Regions from separate parts of the Telluria sp. RB2R28 genome, predicted to be linked through region 1. Evidence: riboswitches for the same ligand, from Rfam matches in the RefSeq annotation. Region 1 holds a riboswitch; each other region holds the start of a gene.
What was found. A riboswitch is a leader RNA that binds a small molecule or an ion and turns the genes downstream of it on or off. The one in region 1 is predicted to bind cobalamin.

Region 1 (7,623 bases):
GACGTCACCTGGCAGATGGTCGAAAACTTCCTCGCCAACGGCGCGGCCATCAATGTGTTCGCGCGCCAGAATGGCTGCGCGCTGCGCGTGATCGACGCCGGCGTGAATCACGACTTCGGCGTGCGCGCTGGTCTGCTCGACCGTAAAGTCGCCAACGGCACGAACAACTTCGCCATCGCACCGGCGATGTCGGCGCAGGACTGCGCCACCGCCCTCGAACATGGCATGGCCCTGGCGCGCGACCTGCCCGGCAATGTCGTGGGCTTCGGCGAAATGGGCATCGGGAACACGACCGCCGCGGCAGCCCTGATGCACAAGCTGACCGGCCAGCCGGCGGCTGCCTGCGTCGGCGCCGGCACCGGCCTGACGCCTGATGGCATCAGCCATAAAGAACGCGTGGTTGCTGCTGCCGTCGCGCATCACGCCAGCGTGCGCGAACCGCTCGACGTCCTCGCCACCTTCGGCGGCTTCGAAATCGCGATGATGGCCGGCGCCATGCTGCAGGCAGCCAGCCTGCGCAAGGTGCTGCTGATCGACGGCTTCATTGTCACCAGCGCGCTGCTGGTCGCCGCGCGCCTGCAACCGGCGATCCTCGACTACTGCGTGTTCGCGCACTGCTCGGGCGAGCATGGCCACGCCCTGCTGCTCGATCAGCTCGGGGCCAGCCCGCTGCTCGACCTGGGCCTGCGCCTGGGTGAAGGCACCGGCAGCGCACTCGCTCTGCCCTTGCTGCACGCGGCGGCCAACTTCCTGAGCGAGATGGCGACCTTCGCATCGGCCCAGGTCTCGGGACAACTCGGCGAGCACGCGGGATGATCCATCAACTGCGCCTGTTCTTCATTGCGCTGCAGTTTTTCACGCGGATCCCGATCCCGCACTGGGTCGGCTTCGAGCCGGCCTGGCTCAATCACGCGTCGCGCTACTTCCCGCTGGTCGGCGTCGTGGTGGGCGCGATCGGCGCGGCCGTCTACGTCATCGCCGCGCACTGGCTGCCAGCGCCAGTGGCCGCCGTCCTTTCCACGGCCGCGACGATCTACCTCACCGGCGCTTTCCACGAAGACGGCTTTGCCGATACCTGCGATGGTCTGGGCGGCGGCATGACGAAGGAGCGCGCTCTCGAGATCATGAAGGATTCGCGCGTCGGTGCGTATGGCGCGATCGGTATCGTCTGCATGCTGGGCGCGAAGCTGGCCGCACTCGCCACGCTGCCGCCCTTGACTGCTGTCGGCGCCCTGCTGCTGGCCCACCCGCTTTCGCGCCTGGCCGCCACGTCCCTGATCTGGCAGATGGAATATGCTCGCGCGGAAGGCAAGGCCAAGCCGCTGGCCGTGCGCATGAGCAGCAACGAATTCGGGATCGCAACGCTCACGGTGCTGATGCCAGCGATCGTGCTGCTCGCCGTCGGCCTGCTCGACCTGGCGGCGATTGGCGCGGCGCTGTTCGCGGCCTTGCTGGCCACGCGCTGGCTAGCCCGCACATTCACGCGCCGGCTGCAGGGCTATACGGGCGACTGCCTGGGCGCCGTGCAGCAGTTGGCCGAAGTCGCCATCTATATCGCGGTACTGGCCACGCTCGGGCGCGGCGCGCTGGCCTGATGCGCCTGTACCTCGTACGCCACCCGAAACCGGGCGTGCCGGCCGGGCACTGCTACGGCCGCACCGACCTGCCAGCGCAAGCAACAGACACCGCACGCGTGCTGGCGGCGCTGACCAATCAAGGCCTGCCCGGCACCATGCCGGTCTACGCCAGCCCTTTGCAACGCAGCGCCGTATTGGCGCAGCAGCTGTCAACCGCGCCCACGTTCGACGCACGCCTGGCCGAGATGGACTTTGGCGCCTGGGAGCTGCGCCACTGGGACACTATCGCCCGGGACGAGATCGATGCCTGGAACGCCGACCTGCTCCACTACCGCCCCGGCGGCGGCGAAAACGTCCTGCAGGTGGCCGTGCGCGTGGCCGCGTTTCGGGCCGACATCCAGCGCGCAGGGTGCGCCGCAGCACTCGTGATCTGCCACGCCGGCACCATGCGCCTGCTGCACGCCATGTCCGGCGGCGGTACATTGGAGGATGCTGCGCTGCGTGCGGCATCGACACCACACCAGATCGGCTATGGCGAAGTCATGGTGCTGGAAATATGACAATGCCCGGTTCAACCACCTTATAATGAGCGCGTTTTGGTGCTCGCACCTGCGTTCGCAGGCGCAGTTAAACGGGAAACACGAAGCCCTTCACAGGGCCAACGCGTGCTGCCCCCGCAACGGTAAGCAAGTGCTGCAGCCTTTCATCGGGCCCTGCGGCAAACCGCCCCCTCATACCACTGTGCTTTTCTGAGCATGGGAAGGTCGGACGGCCATACTTGTCAGCCCGGATACCGGCCAAAAGGTGGATACGCGCACAGCGCGATCCTTTGAATCCAGCCCACGGGGACGTCGGCGGGATGCCTTTGATAAGAACCACTCATGAATTTTCCAGTAAGCCGGCAAGCGGCCGCCGTGTCGCTCGCACTCGCCCTCATCTCGTCCACCGCCATCGCCGAAGTCGCTGACACCGTCGTCGTCACCGCCACCCGCACGCCGCAACCCGCTGCAGACCTGATCGCCGACACCACCGTCATCAACGCCGAAGAAATCGCGCGCTCGGGCGCCGGCTCGGTGGCCGACATCCTGCAGCGCCAGCGCGGCATCGAGATCGCCCGCAACGGCCCGGCCGGCACGGCCACCAGCGTCTACGTGCGCGGCGCGAACGCCAACCAGATCGTCGTGCTGCTCGACGGCGTGCGCATCGCCTCCGGCACTACCGGCACTGCCAGCTGGAATGCCATCCCGCTGGGCGCCATCGACCGCATCGAAATCGTCTACGGGCCACTGAGCACGTTGTACGGCGCCGACGCCATCGGCGGCGTGATCCAGATATTCACCCGCAAGGGCGAAGGCGCACCTGTCGTCACCGCTTCGCTCGGCGCCGGCAGCAACGCGACGCTGCAGGGCGATGCAGGCATCTTCGGCAGCAGCGGTGGCCCGAATGCCATCAGCTATGCCTTCGGCGCCGGCTACGAAGAGTCGGATGGCTTCTCGTCCACGCGGCCGGGTGCGTCGGGCTACAACGCCGACGAAGACGGCTATCGTCGCCGCAACGCCAATGGTCGTGTGTCGATGGCGCTCGCGCCGGGTCACGAGATCGGCGCCCAGTTCCTGGCCAGCCGCACGTACAGCCAGTACGATGCCAGTGGTTCCGGCAGCTACGATGTGCACAGCGACACGGACCTCAATACCGCCGCCGTCTTCATGACCAACCAGATCCTGCCGAACTGGCGTAGCACCGTGCAGTACGCGCGTTCGGAAGACAAGTCGGGCAGCTTCAGCAACGCCACGGCCAGCGGCGCCAGCCAGGCCGACACCGAGCAGAACGAATTCTCTTGGCAGAACAACGTCGCCATTGGCCAGGACACGCTGCAGCTGCTGTTCAACCACCGCAAAGAAGAGGTCGCGTCGATGCGCAAGACGCGCATCACCAATTCATATGCAGCGGCGTATTCGGCCAAGCGCGCCAATCATCTGTTCGATGTCAGCGCGCGCCAGGACCGCTCGGTCTACGGCAGCCAGAATACCGGCGCCGCCGGCTACGGCTACGAGTTCGGCAACGGTCTGCGCGCCACCGCCAGCATCGGCACGAGCTTCCGCGCCCCGACTTTCAATGAGTTGTACTTCCCGAACTACGGCCTGGAGACGAACAAGCCGGAAAAAGGCCGCAACCGTGAAGTGGGCCTGCGCTACGACGGCAACGGCTACAACCTCGACGCCACGTACTTCCACAATCGCCTGACCGACATGATCGTATCCAGCACGCCATGCCCGGACGGTATCAACCGCAGCTGCGCCTACAACGTCAACGAAGCCACGCTCGAAGGCTTCTCGCTGGCCGGCAGCACGCGCCTGATGGACGTGAACCTGCGCGCCAGCCTCGATTGGCAGGATCCGCGTGACGACACCACCGGCCGCCAGCTGGCGCGCCGCGCGAAGAAGCACGCCAACTTCGCGGCCGACTACGTGATGGGCCAGTTAAAGAGCGGCGCCGAGCTGACCGTGTCGGGTGACCGTTTCGACAACGCGCCCAATACCAGCCGCCTGGGTGGCTACGGCTTGCTGAACCTGTACACCACGTATCAGTTCACGCCCGACTGGTCCTTGCTGCTGCGCGTGAACAACGTCACGGACAAGAACTACGAAGTGGCGCGCAACTACGGCACCAGCGGCCGCACCTGGTTCGCGTCGCTGCGCTACGGCATCCGTTAAGCTGGCATTTTCCGCCCGCGGCGCACGCGCCGCGGGCATCGATCAACTATCAGGGCCCGCATGCAAGCACCCGTCCCGTCATTACGCCAACGCGCCACGCTCATCGTCGGCGCCATGCTGGCCCTGGCCATCGCCACCCTGCTGTTCTCGGGCATGACCGGTTCCATCCGCGTGCCGCTCAGCGACATCCCCGACGCCCTGCGCCAATTGGCCAGCGGCCAACCCGAATCCCTGTCCGCATCTCTGCTCGACCTGCGCGCCAGCCGCGCGCTAGTGGCCTTTGCCACCGGCGGCGCCCTCGCCCTGGCCGGCCTGATGATGCAGGCGCTGCTACGCAATCCCCTCGCCGACCCGTATGTGCTGGGCGTCTCGTCCGGCGCGTCGGTCGGCGCCCTCCTCGCCTTGCTGCTCATGGCGTCCACGCTGATGGTCGATGCGGCCGCACTGGTGGGCGCCGTCACCGTCTCCCTGCTGCTGTACGTGCTGGCGCGGCGCGACCTGCGCAGCGGACAGGCCGCCGAAGGCGGCGCCTCGATGCTGCTGCTGACCGGGGTGATTGTCTCGGCCCTGTGCGGCTCCCTCGTCACCCTCATGCTGTCGATCGCGCCCGAGGGGCGCCTGCGCAGCATGATCTTCTGGCTGATCGGCGACCTGGCCGGCGCGCCGCTGCGCCTGGCACCCTGGCTCGTCCTGATTGGCGCGCTGCTGTTTGCCATGCGCAGCGCACGCGCCATGAACATGGTCGCCCTGCACGCCGAAAACGCCGTCACGCTGGGCGTGCGCGTGAGCGCGCTGCGCAAGGGCCTGTTCTTCGTGTCGGCGCTGCTCACCGCAAGCGCCGTCACCAGTGCTGGCGCCGTCGGCTTCGTCGGCCTGATCGTGCCGCACGCCTGCCGCTTCGCCTTTGGCCCCGACCACCGCGTGCTGATTCCCGCCGTGGTCCTGAGCGGCGGCGCGTTCCTCGTGCTGTGCGATACGCTGGCGCGCACGATCGTCGCACCGCAGCAGCTGCCGGTCGGCGCCATCACGGCCATGATCGGCGCACCGGTCTTCCTGTATCAACTGCACCGCATGCGCAAATGACCGTTATCGCCACCCACGACCTGCGTCTCTCCATCGCCGGGCGCACCCTGGTGCAGGGCCTCGACTGGGCTGCGCAACCGGGCGAATGCTGGAGCATCATTGGCCGCAACGGCGCCGGCAAGAGCACCTTGCTGCGCACGCTGGCGGGCTTGCACCAGCCCGACAGCGGCGCGGTCCACATCGGCGGACGCGCCCTTGCGGCCTGGCCGCTGACCGACCTGGCGCGCGAACGCGCCTTTCTCGCCCAGTCGCGCCACGACGCCTTTGCCTACACGGTGCTCGAGAGCGTACTCTCGGCGCGCCACCCGTACCACGCCAACCGCTACTGGGAAGGCAGCGACGACCATCAGGTTGCGCTGGATGCCCTGGCGTCGATGGACGTGAGTGATCTGGCCGAGCGCGACGTGCGCACGCTGTCCGGCGGCGAGCGCCAGCGCGTGGCGATTGCCGCCCTGCTGGCCCAACAAACCCCGTTGCTGCTGCTCGACGAGCCAGCCAATGCGCTCGACCTGGCGCACCAGGTGAGCGTGACAGGCCTGCTTGCGCGCCTGTGCCGCGAGCAGAACAAGACCGTGGTCATGATCGGCCACGACCTGAACCTGGCTTCGCGCATCTCGACCCACGTGCTGCTGCTGATGGGTGATGGCCGCTGGCAGGCCGGCACCAATGAACAGACCATGCAGAGCGCGCTGCTGGGCGACTACCTCGGCCACCCGATCGAGATGATCGAACATCACGGCCGCCGCATCTTCATCCCTCAAGAGGATTCCGCATGAACGACATGACTCCCGAACAAACCGCTGCGCTGAACGAACGCCATCGCGTGCGTATGGAGCGCAAGAAAGCCATCATCGACGCAAAGATCGCGTCGGCCGACAAGGAAATCGGCATCATCATCGTCAATACCGGCAATGGCAAGGGCAAGAGCTCGAGCGCGTTCGGCATGGTGGCGCGGGCGCTGGGCCACGGCATGCAGGTCGGCGTGGTCCAGTTCATCAAGGGCGCGCTGTCGACCGGCGAAGAAACCTTCCTGCGGCGCTTCCCGGACGAAGTGCGCTTTCATGCGATGGGCGAAGGCTATACCTGGGAAACCCAGAACCGCGAGCGCGACATCGAGAAAGCGACCGAGGCATGGGCACTGGCGAAGCAGTTTTTGTCTGATCCTGCCATCGGCATGGTGGTGCTGGACGAACTGAATATCGCGCTCAAATACGGGTACGTCGACGTGCACACCGTGATCGCCGACCTGCTCGACCGCCCTACCATGCAGCACGTGGTAATCACGGGCCGTGGCGCGCCGCCCGAACTGGTGGCGGTCGCCGACACCGTCACTGAAATGAACGTCGTCAAGCACGCGTTCAAGGCCGGGATCGGCGCCCAGGCCGGGACGGAGTGGTAATGAGTGCGCATCCCGGCGCGCGTGTGGTGCTGGTGGCGGCAATGGCCTCCGGCCAGGGCAAGACCACCGTCACGGCTGCGCTGGCGCGGCGTTTGATCCGCATGGGCAAGCGCGTGCGCGTGTTCAAGTGCGGTCCCGATTTCGTCGATCCGGTGATGCTGGAAAGCGCATGCGGCACGCCGGTCCACAATCTGGATCTGTGGATGGTCGGCCTTGAAGCCTGCCGCCAGCGCCTGCAGGCCGCTGCTGCGGATGCCGACGCAATCCTCGTTGAAGGCGTGATGGGCCTGTACGACGGCACGCCATCGAGCGCCGACCTGGCGTGCGCGTTTGGCATCCCTGTACTCGCTGTGCTGGATGCATCGGCGATGGCGCAAACGGCCGGCGCCGTCGCGCAAGGCTTGCGCGACTATGGTCCGGTACAGATGGCGGGCGTGATCGCCAACCGCGTTGCCAGCAGCGGCCACGCGGCGATGGTCAAGGAGTCGCTACGCGACATTCCCCTGATCGGCACCCTGGCGCGCCAGGAACATCACCTGCCTGAACGGCACCTGGGCCTGGTGCTGCCGGGTGAAGTCGAAGAGCTGCAGCGTATCCTTGACGCGCTGGCCGACAGCATCGAGTTCGATGAGGCGGCGTGGGATGCGCTGCCTGTGATGGAAGCAGCACACGCCGTCCCGGCGCAGATCGAAACGCCGCTTGCCGGCCACACGATCGCGATCGCGCATGATCCGTCATTCATGTTCGTGTATCCGGCGAACGTCGAACTGCTCAAGGCGCTGGGCGCGCAGATCACCTACTTTGCACCGCTGTCGAACGACGCGGTGCCGGACCATGCCGACGCCGTATA
Region 2 (7,623 bases), on a different contig from region 1:
CATACACGGGAATCTTGCCGCTGACCTTGCAAAGCTCGGTGATCCTGAAGACTTGCCCGTTGGCTGCCTCGATCAATGTCACGGTGACTGTCATGCTGGCCTGGCGCAGCAACGGTGGTTTGTCCGGCGGTGGCGGAAATGCCAGCGCAGGCGACATGCTTGCCAGCAGCACGATTGCCATGAATAACCTGTCGCACCATCGTGGCAATCGCATCGGGCATTTACCTATTGGGGTCACACGTGCTCCAATCTATATGGGCCTGCCCATGAAAAAGGCGCAGTCAACGTTAAATAGAGACTAGCTTTGAACTGACGAGTAGTCCAGTGGTCCAACTCCTGTCCCCAGCGTCAGGAGTCGATCATGAAAGCGCCACGTTTCAAGGACTGGTTCGCAAAACTACCTTCACTGAACCAGCCGCAGCGCCGGCAAGTGCTTGATGCCCTGCATCGTGCAGCCGGACTCGATCAGGTGGTTGCGCTCATCTCTGAGGTCAGAGCGCCCGGCCGCTGCTGCCCCAGATGCGGCAACGAGCACTGCTATCGGCATGGTTTCGCCAACGACTTGCAGCGCTATCGTTGCTGCTCCTGCGGCCGTACCTATAACGACCTCACCGGCACGCCGCTGGCGCGGCTCAGGCACAAGGCCAAATGGCTCGCGTATTCGCAGGTGCTGCTCGATTCACTCCCCGTGCGCAAGGCGGCAGATCGGGTCGGTGTACACCGCAATACGGCCTTTCGATGGCGCCACCGCTTCCTGCATTGGGTCAAGCTCGACCGGCCCGCAGCGCTCAACGGCATCGTTGAGGCTGACGAAACATTTCTGCTGGAGTCACAAAAAGGTTCGCGTACGCTTGATCGGCCACCGCGCCACCGCGGCGGCCATGCTGCCAAACGGGGCATTTCCAGCGAACTCGATTGCATCCTGGTCGCGCGCGACCGCGAAGGGCGCACGGTCGACGCCGTCACTGGGCGCGGTGCGCTGAAGACTGCGCAACTCGAGCGTGACTTGCTACCCAGGCTCAACAGGCAAGCCTTGCTGGTCAGTGACGGCCATCCCGCTTACCGCGCCTTTGCACGCAAGCACAGGATCGCGCACGAGGCGGTCAATGTGCGCGCCGGTGTGCGTCTAAGGCGTCTAGGCAGCCTTGCCATCCACCTGCAGAACGTGAACGCCTACCACCAGCGCTTCAAGGCCTGGCTACAGGGCTTTCATGGCGTGGCGTCGCGCTACCTGTCAAATTACCTGGGCTGGCGCTGGGCGCTGGATGGGGAGCGAGTGATTTCGCCGGATCAATTGCTTTGCATTGCTATCAGTGTCATCAACAGATAACGCTGACTGAGCCATGAAAAACGGCGTCCATCGGACGCCGTTCAACTTGCTATCAACAACCTTTACTGCCCCACATTACTCGGCAGCGGACGCACATTCGTCACCGCATGCCACAGATGCTGCCACCAGTGATCGCGCGAGTTGACCGTGACGAGGCAGGCCTTGTCGACACCGGACTTGAAGACCATGTCGGGGCACTTGTTCGTCGCCAGCGCATGACGCTGGTTTTCGGCATTGACCAGCGCGATGGCGAGCCAGATAGCCACCAGGGCGAAGATCGCCGCCAGCGACCACGCGACATGGTTCACGCGGCTGGTCTCAAACAGCTCTTCCTCTTTGGGCCGTGACCCTTCGTAGATCTTGAGGATGTCGCGTTCGACGTCGTTGGTCATTTGGTCTGGGCTGCCTTCGTTACCAGTGCATCGAGGACCTGGCCAGTGGCCGTCATCAGCTGGCCCATGTCCTGGATCTTGTTCGATTGTGCCACAGTAGCCGGCGACACGACGTATTTACCATCGATGACAACGGTCGGCGTGCTGCTGGCCTTGTACGCTTCAGCAACAGCCGGCAGACGCTTGAGCTTGGTCTGGACGCCGAACGAGTTCCATGCTTCCATGAACTTGGCCTTGTCCAGCCCGTTCGAGGTTGCCCAGGCGATGATGTCCTCGTCCTTCATCAGGCGCTTGCGCTCGACGTGCACGGCGCGGAACACGCGGTCATGGTACTGCTCCAGCTTGCCCATGGCGTCGAGCGTCAGGAACAGGCGTGCTTCCGGGTCGCTCGGACCCTGGAACGGCAGCGGGATGCGGCGCATCACGATGTTGTCGCCCTGCTTCTTGATCCATGCATTGAGCGTTGGCTCGAACGCATTGCAGGCGCCGCAGTGGTAGGCGAAGAATTCAACGACTTCGACCTTCTTGCCGACGGTCTGGGTCGGCTGCGGCGCGGCCAGCACGGTGTATTCGGAACCGACGCGTGGATCAGTCGGCGAAGCATTGGCGAAACCGGCAACCAGGGCGGCAGCAACGAGGGCAAAACGCAGAGTGCGCATAACATCCTTCCACATATATGATTGAGCGAACGATCGCGAGATTACCACTTTTTGCCGTTTCCCTGTCTGCAGGGCGCGATTTATTGCATTTGCTTACCGCTGAAACATGCATGCAAATACATCAGCCGTCCGCGCCCGGCAGAACATGGATCAGAAGTCGTAGCGCAGCGACACCTTCAGCTGGCGGCCATCGCTCGGGTAAATCCCGGCGCGGCAGCTGAACGCATAGCTGTAGTGCTGACGATCAAGCAGGTTCAGGCCCGACACCGACGCTTCCCATGGGCCAAAGCGGCGCGCATAGCGGGCGTCGACCGTGGTGTACGACGGCAGGCGGGCGTCGCAGCTGTTGGCAAAGTCGTCGCCGAAACGCTGGCTGGCCACCCACTGCGCGCCGACATCGGCGGTCTGGCCATTGCCTGGAGTCCAGGCCAGGCGCGTCGTCACGACGTGCTTGGGCACCAGCACCATCTCGCGGCCGGCGTTCGGACCATCGCGGAACTCGGATTGCACGTATTGCCAGGCACCCGTCAGGCGTAGGTTGTTCGCCAGCAGCGCCTGCCCTTCGACTTCGACACCCTGGCGCCGGGTGGGATCAAGGTTGGTGTTGATGCCAAAGCCGCCCGCCAGCGTCGGGTCGAAGAAGATTTCGTTCGTCAGGCGGTGCCGGAATACGCGAGCCGTGGCCTTGCGCGCATCGTTGCCGAAGGCGACGCCGAGCTCCAGGTCGCGCGAGGTTTGCGGTGCCAGCACATCCGTTGTGGCGCGGTACGAGTTTTCGTCGATATTGGCGATGCGGTAGCTGCGGCCGGCCTTGGCGAACATGGTCACTTCACGCGCGACGTCGACGCTGCCTTCGACCGTGAACGCATTGACCGACTGCCCGGTGTCTTCCGGGGCGGTGAAAGCGAGCGGGTCGGCGTAGTCCTTGTCGAAACGTTCATGGCGCGCGCCGACGGCCAGGCGCGCATTGTGCGGCGCGTTCCAGGTCAGTTCGTCGCGCACATAGATCGCCTTGGAATCCTGTTTCGCGTCGCCGGCCGAGAAGCTCGACGTCACTTGGCGATCCCAGCGGGTCAGGTCGATGCCGGTGACGAATTCATTGCGCTTGTCGCCAAGCGTGGCGGTGTGGCGCAGACGTGGCGAGAACTGGGTCTGCTCGGACTGGTAGCGCGAGGCCGATGGGAAGCCCGAGAACACATACGTCGAGCCAACATCGCGCTCGCGGTGCGACAGCTCGGCCGCCAGTTCGATGGCGCCAATGCGATGTTCGACGAAGGCGCTGACACGGTCGGTGTCGAGGGAGCCGAAGTCATCCGGCGTATTGCTCTGGGTCGGGATCGACTGGAACTGCGCGTCGGTCAGCGAACCCGGCAGGCGCGAGTTCGAGCGCGAGCTCTCGAAACGCAGGCCAGCGCGACCATTCGCGGCGTACGCATATTGCACGCCGCCGCTGAAGCTCGTCTGCTCGTACTTGTTATTGTCGCGGTAGTTGTCGGTGCGGCGGTCGGCCACGGCGGCGTCGAACGACCACGGGCCGGCGCCATGCGCGATCGAGGCGCGCAGGTCGAGCGCGTCGAAGCGTCCACCTTCCACGAACAGGGTGCCGCGCGTGCCGCTGCCTTGCGGACGGCGGGTGAAGATCTGGATCACGCCGCCGGTGGCGCCGTCGCCGTACAGCACGCTGCTGCCGCCACGGGTGATTTCGATGCGCTCGACCGTGTCGACCGGGATGCTCGAGAGCACCGTGCTGGCCAGCTCATTTTCATTCAGGCGCACGCCGTCGACCATCACCACCACGTTCTGCGCGCTGTTGGTGCCAAAACCCCGCAGGTCCAGGCTGAAGTCGGGCGAGCCGTCCAGGCTCTGGCGGCCGAAGACGCCGCCGATCTTGCGAATGGCGGCATTGACGTCGGCCACGCCGGCGCTGCGGATCTGCTCGGCGGTGATCACGGTGGCGCCGATTGGCGTGGCGGTGGCCGGGAAGCGGGACGCGGTGACGACGACCGGCGCCAGCGTTTCCTGCGCGGTGGCGAGGGTGGCGAAGGTGGACACGGCGAAGGCGCACGCCACGGCGAGGGGCGCGCGGCGCGCGGGAGCTGCAAAAGTCATGATGAATGTGTTCTCGGTAAAGGGCGCCCCGCTGCGTCCCCGCAGCCTGGCGTCGAAGGAAGCGCCTTGCGCTTCCACCTGTCCTGGCCGGTATCCGGGCTGGCAAGCGGACGCCCTCACCTTCCTGTCGTGCGGACAGTGGTTATCGAGATTGTCTGCCGCGGCGCAGGATGTGCGGACGCGGCGCTTGTTGACCGTTGCGGGGGCAGCACACTTCCAGGACGGCGCGCGGCGCAGCCCTGTCGTGTTTCCCGTTTAACTTCGCGCGCTGGAATGCGCGCGAGAGCACCAAAACGGCGCGATTATACCGTGTCGGCACGCGCCCTGTCGGGTCAGCTGCCGCGCTTGCCGCGCGACTGCTCTTCGAGCTTGGCAGCGAGCTTCTCGGCGGCCAGGCGGGCTTTCTCGGCCACTTCGGCCGCGTGCAGGGCCAGGCTGGCCGCGCGCGAATCCGGCGTTTCCAGGCTGATGCGGCCCAGGGCGCCCTGGCGGTAATCCTGCAGCAGCGAGTGCGCTGCCTTTTCGTAGTCGTACTCGCCGCCGCGCACACGGAAGCCCCGGCGCATCGCGACGCCTTCGATGACGCCCACACCATCCATGCCCTCGGTTTTCAGGCCATAGCGCGCGGTGAGCAGGTGCGGGTAGCGCTGCAGCAGCAGTTCGCCCAGGTATTCGGCCACTTCTTCTTCGACCAGCGCGTTGGTGCCAATGGCGTGGCTGGCTGCCAGCATCAGGCCGTCGGTGGCCATGGCGATCTTTGGCCACAGCATGCCGGGCGTGTCGACCAGGACCACGTTCTTGTTCAGGTACAGGCGCTGCTGGACCTTGGTCACGGCCGGCTCGTCGCCCACCTTGGCCACGCGTTTTTTCAGTAGCGCGTTCATCAACGTCGACTTGCCGACGTTGGGGATGCCCATGATCATGATGCGCAGCGGCTTCGTTGGCACGCCGCGGTGCGGCGCCAGCGACAGGGCCAGATCGGGGATGCGGGCGACGTCGGCCGGCTTCTTGGTCGTCATCGGGTAGGCCGTGACGCCGTCCTGCGCATCGTAATAGGCTTTCCAGGCAGCGGTGGCGACCGGATCGGCGAGGTCGATCTTGTTCAGGATCTTGAGACTGGGACGCTGGCGGAACTTGCGCAGCTGGTCCACCAGTGGGTTGCAGCTCGCCTCGGGCAGGCGTGCATCGAGGACTTCGATCACCAGATCGATGTTCTCCATCTGCTCGGCCGCTTCCTTCTTGGCCGCGTTCATGTGGCCCGGGAACCATTGTATCGACATGCTGTTGCTTTCTTTATCTTTCGTTCAGGGTGCTATTTTACGCTGGTGGCGCACGCGAGCGTGGTGAACCCGCCACACCCGGTCTTTCTCTTGCGCATGACGTTGAGCCGTTGCAACACTGTTGACATATTCGGCGTGCACACTGGCCCTTGGCCACGCACGGTGGCGGGCCGCCAGCGGAGACGACATATGCGCGCACGGGACAGACTGAAACGATCGATGGCACGCTGGTATGGCGTGGGCTTGCTGTGCTGCGCCATCGCGGTGTCCGCGCTGGTGGAGTTGCCGCTGGTGCCCTACTGAACCAGCCCCGGCCCGCTGCACGCAAGAGGCGGCAAGGTGGCCGCCGGATCGAACGCCGCCAAGCGCTCGCGCGCCGCCGCGCGGTCTTTCGCATACTCGGCCAGGTAGCGGCTGCGTTCCTCGCTCTGCCATTCGCTATTGGGCACACCCGATAGCGACAGCGTGCGGCTGACCAGCACGGGTCCCTCGCGGCGCGCTAGGAGCAGCCGGTCCGGGTCGGCATTCTCGCGCAACAAATAACCTTCGACATCGCGCAGCACCAGTGGCAACGCCGGCCCAGGATCGGTGTCGTGCAGCAGCTTGCCATGCACGCGCAACGCTACCGACTGCGTGCCCTGCCCCAATAGTTCGTTGAAGCTCGCCAGCGCGAACGGGCGGCCCAGCGCATCGTCGATGCGGCCACTGACCACGTAGCGGCCAGCCAGGCGCACATCGAGCGGCAGCATGAACTCGAGCGCGTCCGCGCCGATCGCTTCACGCGGCGCGCCCGCCCACACGGCAGGCAACTCGGGCGAATAAATCACGTCGAACAACACGACACCCGCACGGCCGGCCGCGCTGAAACGCACTTCGCTGCGGATGGTGCCGTGAAAGCCGGCCAGCGCGCCCGCCTGCGGCGTGAAGGTGGCGCGCCAGTTGCCGCCGTCATCCTCTGAAAACGCCAGCGTCGCGCTGGGCGCGGGGCGCGCTCCCTGCGCAACCATCCCCTGGACCAGCGCACGTGTGACCACCAGCGGCAGCGCGGCGCCGTGCGCGTCAACAGCGCGCAGCGCAAACTCGACTGTTTCGCCCGCCGCCAGGTAGACACGTGACTGCGCGGTCTGCACCAGCACGCCCGGATCGCTGTCGCCGCCATCGACACGCATTGGGTTCGATTCGCGCACAGGCTGGTTCGGATACAGCTGGTCGGGGTGCTGCGCGGCTGGACGCGAGGCATGCGGATAGCGGGTGTGCTGGAGGTAGCTGCAATAGGTGTGCTGCGTTAATCGGACCTGCCCGGCAAGCTGGCGCCGGCGCATGGTACGGTCGTCGCCGGCAGGATTCAAGACCGGCACCGGCCTGAAAAAATGCAGGCCCGCCGGCGGCGCCGATGCTGCACGTGGCAGCGCCGGATCGTCCTGGTGCCAGAACAGCCCGGCCACGAGCGCACCGGCGACGACCAGCGCCAGCCAGACGGCGCGCCACCTAGTTGGCCGTATCGACCATCGCGTCACGCATGACTCCAATGATGCCGGCCCAGTTGCCGTCGCCATAGTGGTTGAAGCGTTCACCGTCGTCGCGGAACACGACCGAGTGCCAGCTCCACTTGACGCTGCCGCCCTGGTTCGGCGCGGTGCCCAGGCGCAGGTCGTCGCACAGCCAGTCGCCAGGATTGCACAGCGAACGGCCCGCATTGCCGGCCACGCCGCCGCTGCTGTGGTAGGCCACGACCTCGTCGTCCTGGCCCGGCAACAGGAACGAGTACGCGGTGCCGCGTGCGCCCGCGTAGCGGTAGAACCAGACGTTGCGGGTGTCATTGTGGTTGTACATGGCGCGCGCGGTGCTGGTCT
Region 3 (7,623 bases), on a different contig from region 1:
ACACGTGCAGGCCGAACGGCATGAACTTCTCCTGCAGCTTGGTCAGGTAGTGGCCGACCTCGTGCGCCAGCAAATCGTCGTCGGCAGCATCGAAGCCGATGCCCCGCACTTCGAGCACGTCGGACATCGACGCTTCGAGTTCGGCGCGCAGGTTCAGCGCCACGACGCGCTCGCGCATCAGTTGCGCGGCCTGCGTCTTGAGCGACTCGGACGACGCGGCTTCGAAACTCTCGACGATCTGGCGCAGCGACAGCAGCTCGTCGTACAGCGGTGTCGTCGCCAGCGGTGGCGTCAGGTGGTCGACGATGATCGCCAGGCCGCGGCGCTTGGCCTGCGTGCCCTCGCCCACGCCGTCGACGATGTACGGGTAGATGCCCGGCAGGTCGCCTGCGATCAGGCTGGGATAATCGTCGCTCGACAGGCCCACTGCTTTACCGGGCAAAAATTCAAACGTCGAGTGGCGCCCCACGTGCACGACGGCGTCGGCTTTGAAGCGGTCGCGGATCCAATGGTAGAAGGCCAGGTACTGGTGCGGCGGCGTGATGCTGGTATTTGCATGCAGCAGTTCTTCATCGACTTCCCAGCCGCGCGGCGGCTGCGGGCCGATGAACACATTGCCGAACGTGAGGCCCGGCACCAGCAGCTTGCCGCTGTCGACCATCACCTTGCCCGGCGCCGGGCCCCAGCCGCGCATGCCTTCGATGCCGTAACCGATCAGGCGCCGGTACAGCGGCGCGAGCGCCTTGCACGGACTGGGTTTGCTGTCGTCGAGGCAGGCGCGATACCCGTCTTCGAGCGCATGCAGGTCGCGCGTGGCCTGCACGCGCTGCGGATGGTCGACACCCTCGACCAGGTGCAGCAATTCCTTGATGATTGTCTCGGCCTGCTTGCGGCCCGGCGCGCGCTCGCCCTGTGCTTCGGCGACCAGCACGTCGGCATGCAGGCGGCCCAGCATGCCGTCCATCATCTCTCCCTGCACGCGCGGTGGCAAAGTCGCGAACCAGCGCGCGTAGTCGGGGGCGCTGACGCTGTTGACGGTGGCGCTCATTTCGCGCAGCGCGGCGCGGTCTTCGGGCAGGTTCACGCCGTGCGCCATGATCATGTCGAGCAGCGCTTCGGGCGTGGCCGGCAGATCGCCGACCGTGTAGCCGGCCGCCTTGAGCGCATGCAGCATGTCGAACAGCGACGCCGGCACGTTCAGGTTGTCGGCCCCGATGTTCTGGCGGCCCGGCGGGTGGTTGTAATAGACCATCGCGACGCGCTTGTCGGCATTGCGCTTGGCACGCAGCGCCAGCCAGCGGCTCACGCGCGCCGTCAAGCGATCGACTTCGGCTGGCAGCAGCACCGGCGGGCGGTTCTCGATGCCGGTCAGGCGGTCGCGTTGCGACTGGCCCAGCGCCGCCACCACCATCGGCTGGCCGATGCCCTGCAGTTCGGGCAGCGCGACGCGGTACTGGACCGAATCCGGCGGCAGGCCATCGGGCGAGAGCTGCCACCCGATCGCGGTGCGGTCCGACAGGCGGATCGCCTTGAACACGGGGATATCGAGGCGTTTGAAGGCTTCGCTGACGACTTCGCGGCCTTCGGCGGCGCCGACGACGAAGTCCTGCAGCACCACCAGCGCCGCGGGCTTCGCCGGCGCGATCAGCTCGGGCAGGCGCACCAGCGCTTCGCGCGAAGCGCCGCCCCAGCGCGTGAGCAGCTGGACGCAGGCCTGCCCTTGTTCTTCGATGCGGCGGCACAGCGCGGCCGGCACCATGCCATCCATGTTCGCCAGGTCGAGCACGACGACGGTCGGACGGTCCTTCAGACCCAGCTTGGCGGCGTTGCCCCAGGCGGCGGCATCCTGCAGCTCGTTCTGGCCGACGCGCAGGCGCAGGGTCGGCTCGGGCAGCGGAGGGCCGAGCGCTGTCGATGGATGCAGCAGGTGGGCGATGAGGGCCGTGGTGTTGCCCACGCCGCCCGCTTGCCAGACGCGCCGCGCCGCGAGCCAGTGGCGGGCGGCGGGATTCGCCTCTGCCGCCTGCAGCGCGGCGGGCGCCGGTGCTTCGGCTGCCAGTTCGCGCAGCAGCTCGGGGGCGAAGCCGGCCAGGCTGCCGTGCGCGGCGCGCGTCATCAGGTTCAGGCTTGCTTCGCCATTGAACGCCAGCACCGCGGTGCCTGGCTTCGCGTGGCGCGCCAGCGCATCCTTCATGCGGCGCGCCGGATCGCCAAACAGCGACACCGCCAGCACCGTGTCGGCGCTCGCGATCCACTGGCCCACCTCGCGTTCACTGGCGGCCATCAGCTGGGCCGGCGTGCGCAACTGAATCCGGTCGCGCGGGTGGCTGGCCAGGTGGCGGTGCGCGGCTTCGATCGCGCCCGGCGCGGCGCGCTCCGTGACCACGGCGAACATGGTGGCGGCGTGGCTGTGGGCACAGGCAAGCAGGGACGCGAGCAAAAGCACCAGCGCAGTACAGGCGCGGGGGAGCGAAGCAGTGTTCATGTGAACGTCGACCTTTCAGCTGCGCGCCATCAGCGCGCATGACAACGGGCAGACGTCTTCCTTCCACGCTGAACGTGACAGGCCATGCGCACGCATGCTGACGCGACCACAGTGGCAACACAGAAGGAACGACGAACTACCAACCGGCACGCCCACACCCCGGGACGTACGCAATGCATCGTGAAGGCCGGTCTTCTGGCTTGCCGTCATCCTTCCCGGGTCCTGCCTTCCCGTGCACGGGGCACAGTGGCGTTCGACGAGGGTCGTCAGGCATACAGCAGCGGGGGCTGCGCCGGACTGGCGTGCGATGGATTCGCACACGTCACCGGCTTCCCGTTTCACCTTCCTGCAGACGAGCAGGACGGCACCATTCACTTGATTGGGCGCGATTCTACAGCCAGGGTGCGCCACTGTCACCGCATTCTTTGGCCTCTAGCCTAGAATGGCGGTATCGTCCGGCCAGGCCGGCACCCACTACTTCTTCGCGACCGTTCACATGATCACACGACAAGACTGCCTGGCCCTCGACGCGGCCGACCCGCTGGCTCCCCAGCGCAATGCCTTTGCGCTGCCGGACGGCGTGATTTACCTCGATGGCAATTCGCTCGGCGCCCGCCCCCGCGCGGCCCTGCAACGCGCGCAGGACGTGATCGCCGCCGAATGGGGCAATGACCTGATCCGCAGCTGGAACACGGCCGGCTGGTACGACCTGCCGCAGCGCCTGGGCACCCTGATCGCGCCGCTGATCGGCGCCGCGGCCGATGAAGTGGTGGTCACCGATTCGACCTCGGTGAACCTGTTCAAGGCGCTGGCTGCGGCGCTCAAGATGCAGGCCGACGCACCGGCGCACGCGGCCCGCCGCATCATCCTCACCGAGCGCGACAACTTCCCGAGCGATATCTACATGGCCGAAGGCCTGATCGGCTGGCTCGAGCGCGGCTACGAGCTGCGCCTGCTCGACAGCTGGGCCGACCTGCCGGCCGCTCTCGAAGGCGACGCCGGCGCCCAGGTAGCGGTGGTGATGCTCACGCACGTGAACTACCGAACCGGCCGCATGCTCGACATGAAAACGATCACGGCGCAGATCCACGCCGCTGGCGCGCTCGCGATCTGGGACCTGGCCCATTCGGCCGGCGCCGTCGAGGTCGACCTGAATGGCGCGCAGGCCGACTTCGCGGTGGGCTGCACCTACAAATTCCTCAACGGCGGGCCGGGCGCGCCCGCCTTCATCTGGGTGCCGCAGCGCCACCACGCGCAGTTCACGCAGCCGCTCACCGGCTGGTGGGCACACCGCCAGCCGTTCGCGATGCAGCCGGCGTTCGCGCCGGTGGCCGGCATCAAGCGCGCGATGTGTGGCACGCAACCGGTGGTGGCGCTGGCGCTGATCGAATGCGGACTGGCCGTGTTTCAGGACGTGACGATGGCGGCGCTGCGCAAGAAGTCTCTCGCCTTGTCAGACCTGTTCCTGACGCTGCTCGAACAGGAATGCGCCGCGCACCCGCTGGAGCTGATCACGCCGCGCAATCATGCGGACCGTGGCAGCCAGGTGAGCGTCACGCATCCGCATGGCTACGCGGTGATGCAGGCCCTGATCGCGCGCGGCGTGATCGGCGACTACCGCGAGCCGCAGGTGATGCGCTTTGGCTTCACGCCGCTGTACACGGGGTATGACGATGTGTGGCAGGCAGTGATGGTACTCAAGGATATTCTGGACCGCAGCGACTATCAGGTCGATGCCAAGCGTACTGCGGTGACCTGAGCGATTTTCGAGCGATTCTCAAGAGAGGACACGATGCCCTGCCCTGTTGACCCTGATTCGTCCGCCAGTAATGCCGATGTGAGTGGCTGCCCTGTCGCGCAGCCCGGCTACCACGGCGCCAAGCTCGATTTCAGCAAGGACATGAGCTACGGCGACTACCTGTCGCTCGACACGATCCTCAACGCCCAGCACCCGCTGTCGCCCGAGCACAACGAGCTGCTGTTCATCGTCCAGCACCAGACCAGCGAACTGTGGATGAAGCTGATGCTGCACGAGCTTCACGGCGCGCGCGACAACATCGCGCGGGGCCAGCTGCCGGCGGCGATGAAGATGCTGGCGCGCGTGGCCGCAATCATGAACCAGCTCGTGCATGCATGGGATGTGCTGGCGACGATGACGCCGCCCGAGTACACGGCGATCCGCCCGTACCTGGGCGCGTCGTCGGGGTTCCAGTCGCACCAGTATCGCGAGATCGAATTCATCCTGGGGAACAAGAACGTCACGCATTTGCAGGTGCATCAGCACAAGCCTGACGCGCATGCGGCGCTGCAGGGCGTGCTCGATAAACCGTCGCTGTATGACGAAGCGATCATGGTGATGGCGCGCAGTGGATTGGCCGTGGATGCGGCGCGGCTTGCCGGGCCGTGGCATCAGGCGACGCGGTCGGATCCGTCGGTGAAGGCGGCGTGGATGGTGGTGTATCGCGACACTGACCAATACTGGCCGCTGTATGAGCTGGGCGAGAAGCTGGTCGATATCGAGACGGCGTTTCGCTTGTGGCGCTTCCGGCATGTGACGACGGTGCAGCGCGTGATCGGGTTCAAGACGGGCACGGGTGGCACGGACGGCGTGGGGTATCTGCGCAAGATGCTCGATGTCGTGCTGTTCCCGGAATTGTTCGAACTGCGCACCGAGCTCTAATCACCTTCATTCAAGGACGGCCTGCCATGATTTCTCATCTCGACCACCTGGTGCTGACCTGCACCGACCTCGATGCGACGGAGCATTTTTATACGGAAGTCATGGGCATGGGGCTGGAAACCTTCGGCGCGGGGCGGATCGCCTTCAGGTTCGGTAACCAGAAGATCAACCTGCATCAGCGCGGGGAGGAGTTCGAGCCGAAGGCGCACCTGCCGGTGCCGGGGGCGCTGGATCTGTGCTTCATTGCATCGGTGTCGCTTGATAAGGTCATTGCGCATCTGGGCAGCTGCGACTGGCCCATTGTCGAAGGGCCGGTTGAGCGGACTGGGGCGACCGGCAAGATCCGCTCGGTGTATGTGCGTGATCCGGATCTGAATCTGATCGAGATTTCAGAGATGATGTGCTGAAATGGTTACGGCATGATGGGCGGACAGTGTCGCTATCATGCAAGCGGTTTTTTACTTTCTTGATCGAACGCTCGATATGGCGAGGGCGCAAAAAAAGCGCCGTGAGTCACAGACCCACGGCGCTTTGATCGCTCCAACAACATTCAGTCTTAGAACGGAATGTCGTCATCCATATCCGAGAAGTTCGGAGCCGGCTTCGGCTGCGGACGTGCTGCCGGTGCCGGTGGCGCCTGGCGTGGCGCTTGCTGGCGTGGCTGCTGTGGCGCCGAGTAGTCGTCGTCCATGCCGCCACCACCCATACCGCCACCCATGCCGCCGCCGTCGCCGCCCATGCCCTGGCGACCGCCCAGCATCTGCATGTTTTCAGCGATGACGTCGGTTGCGTAGCGCTCGATGCCGTCCTTGTCGGTGTACTTGCGGGTCTGCAGACGGCCTTCGACGTAGACCGACGAACCTTTTTTCAGGTATTGCGCGACGATCTCGGCCAGGCGGCCGAAGAACGAAATACGGTGCCACTCGGTCAGCTCTTTTTGCTCGCCGGTGTTGCGGTCTTTGGATTTGTACGAGGTGGCGACCGCGATGTTCGCGATGGCGTCGCCGCTCGGCATGTAGCGCACTTCCGGATCGCGGCCGAGGTTGCCAACGATGATGACCTTGTTAACTGATGCCATTTGATTACTCCTGCTGGGTATGATCAGCCCTGACTCTGCATGCTTCTAGGCGTCAGGGAACGTGGTGGTACAGCTCACTATTATGAGGCCGGCGCCCGGATTTGCCACAACAATTTGTTGAAATCCATCAGCCGTAACGCAGCGTCATCCCGTCGATTTTGTTGTCAATCCGACCTCATCCATAGCTCAGCAGGGAAATTTATTTTGCGAATCTGAACGCTTTGTCATTGAACCATTCAGAGGGCGACCCACATACGGCGGACATGTCGTTGTCCAGGCCATCGCGCCATCCGGATGCGCTTGCCGATCCGGCAATGCGCACATTAGAACCACTGGACAAATATACAGCCGTAACAAAAACCAGCTACACTAACGGGTTCTCCCCGATTGGCCCGCTGACCCGGTCGCTTAGCGTTCGCGGCTCCGCCACGGTGGCCCACATAAACTAATAGAAAGTCTGCCCAACTTAATGGAAGAAATTCGCATTCGTGGTGCCCGCACGCACAATCTGAAGAACATCAACCTCGACCTCCCGCGCAACAAGCTGATCGTGATCACGGGTTTGTCGGGCTCCGGCAAGTCGTCGCTCGCCTTCGACACCCTGTACGCCGAAGGCCAGCGCCGCTACGTCGAGTCGCTGTCGGCCTACGCGCGCCAGTTCCTGCAGCTGATGGAAAAGCCCGATGTCGACCTGATCGAGGGTCTGTCCCCGGCCATCTCCATCGAGCAGAAGGCGACGTCGCACAATCCGCGCTCGACCGTCGGCACCGTCACCGAAATTCATGATTACCTGCGCCTGCTGTACGCGCGCGTCGGCACGCCGTATTGCCCGCAGCACCCGCACCATCCGCTGGCCGCGCAGACCGTGTCGCAGATGGTCGACTCTGTGCTGGCCATGCCGGAAGGCACCAAGCTGATGATCCTGGCGCCGGTCGTGGCCGGCCGCAAGGGCGAGCATGGCGATCTGTTCCTGGCGATGCAGGCCCAGGGCTTCGTGCGGTTCCGTATCGCCAGTGGCGTGGCCGCGGCCAAGATCTACGAGATCGACGAGCTGCCCAAGCTGAAAAAGACCGAGAAACACACGATCGACGTCGTGATCGACCGCATCAAGGTCAATCCGGACATCAAGCAGCGCCTGGCCGAGAGTTTCGAGACCGCACTGCGCCTAGCCGATGGCCGCGCGGTTGCGTACGAAATGGACACCGAGAACATGACGGTGTTCTCGAACAAGTTCGCCTGTAATGTCTGCGGCTACTCATTGCAAGAGCTGGAACCGCGCCTGTTCTCGTTCAATAACCCAATGGGCGCCTGCCAGGAATGCGACGGCCTGGGCCACATCGAATTCTTCGATCCGAAACGGGTCGTGGCCTTCCCGCACCT

Region 2: linked by a shared signal. The riboswitch ahead of AC56LV_RS00855 (TonB-dependent receptor) and the one ahead of AC56LV_RS24310 (TonB-dependent receptor domain-containing protein) in region 1 are both predicted to bind cobalamin.
Region 3: linked by a shared signal. The riboswitch ahead of AC56LV_RS15280 (cobaltochelatase subunit CobN) and the one ahead of AC56LV_RS24310 (TonB-dependent receptor domain-containing protein) in region 1 are both predicted to bind cobalamin.

Annotation. Positions count from the first base shown of each region.
Region 1 covers NZ_JCASIK010000012.1:10,059-17,681, reverse strand. Annotated here, with positions in the region: gene cobT (nicotinate-nucleotide--dimethylbenzimidazole phosphoribosyltransferase) at 1-816, shown strand, start outside; gene AC56LV_RS24320 (adenosylcobinamide-GDP ribazoletransferase) at 813-1,595, shown strand; gene AC56LV_RS24315 (histidine phosphatase family protein) at 1,595-2,137, shown strand; cobalamin riboswitch at 2,158-2,393, shown strand; gene AC56LV_RS24310 (TonB-dependent receptor domain-containing protein) at 2,459-4,291, shown strand; gene AC56LV_RS24305 (FecCD family ABC transporter permease) at 4,352-5,374, shown strand; gene AC56LV_RS24300 (ABC transporter ATP-binding protein) at 5,371-6,150, shown strand; gene cobO (cob(I)yrinic acid a,c-diamide adenosyltransferase) at 6,147-6,773, shown strand; gene AC56LV_RS24290 (cobyrinic acid a,c-diamide synthase CobB) at 6,773-7,623, shown strand, end outside.
Region 2 covers NZ_JCASIK010000001.1:190,598-198,220, reverse strand. Annotated here, with positions in the region: gene AC56LV_RS00875 (hypothetical protein) at 1-181, opposite strand, end outside; gene AC56LV_RS00870 (IS1595 family transposase) at 362-1,330, shown strand; gene AC56LV_RS00865 (hypothetical protein) at 1,393-1,722, opposite strand; gene AC56LV_RS00860 (thiol:disulfide interchange protein DsbA/DsbL) at 1,719-2,381, opposite strand; gene AC56LV_RS00855 (TonB-dependent receptor) at 2,532-4,490, opposite strand; cobalamin riboswitch at 4,559-4,797, opposite strand; gene ylqF (ribosome biogenesis GTPase YlqF) at 4,823-5,770, opposite strand; gene AC56LV_RS00845 (hypothetical protein) at 6,067-7,287, opposite strand; gene AC56LV_RS00840 (hypothetical protein) at 7,259-7,623, opposite strand, start outside.
Region 3 covers NZ_JCASIK010000003.1:664,433-672,055, reverse strand. Annotated here, with positions in the region: gene AC56LV_RS15280 (cobaltochelatase subunit CobN) at 1-2,485, opposite strand, end outside; cobalamin riboswitch at 2,654-2,872, opposite strand; gene kynU (kynureninase) at 2,982-4,244, shown strand; gene kynA (tryptophan 2,3-dioxygenase) at 4,278-5,165, shown strand; gene AC56LV_RS15265 (VOC family protein) at 5,192-5,572, shown strand; gene ssb (single-stranded DNA-binding protein) at 5,722-6,243, opposite strand; gene uvrA (excinuclease ABC subunit UvrA) at 6,713-7,623, shown strand, end outside.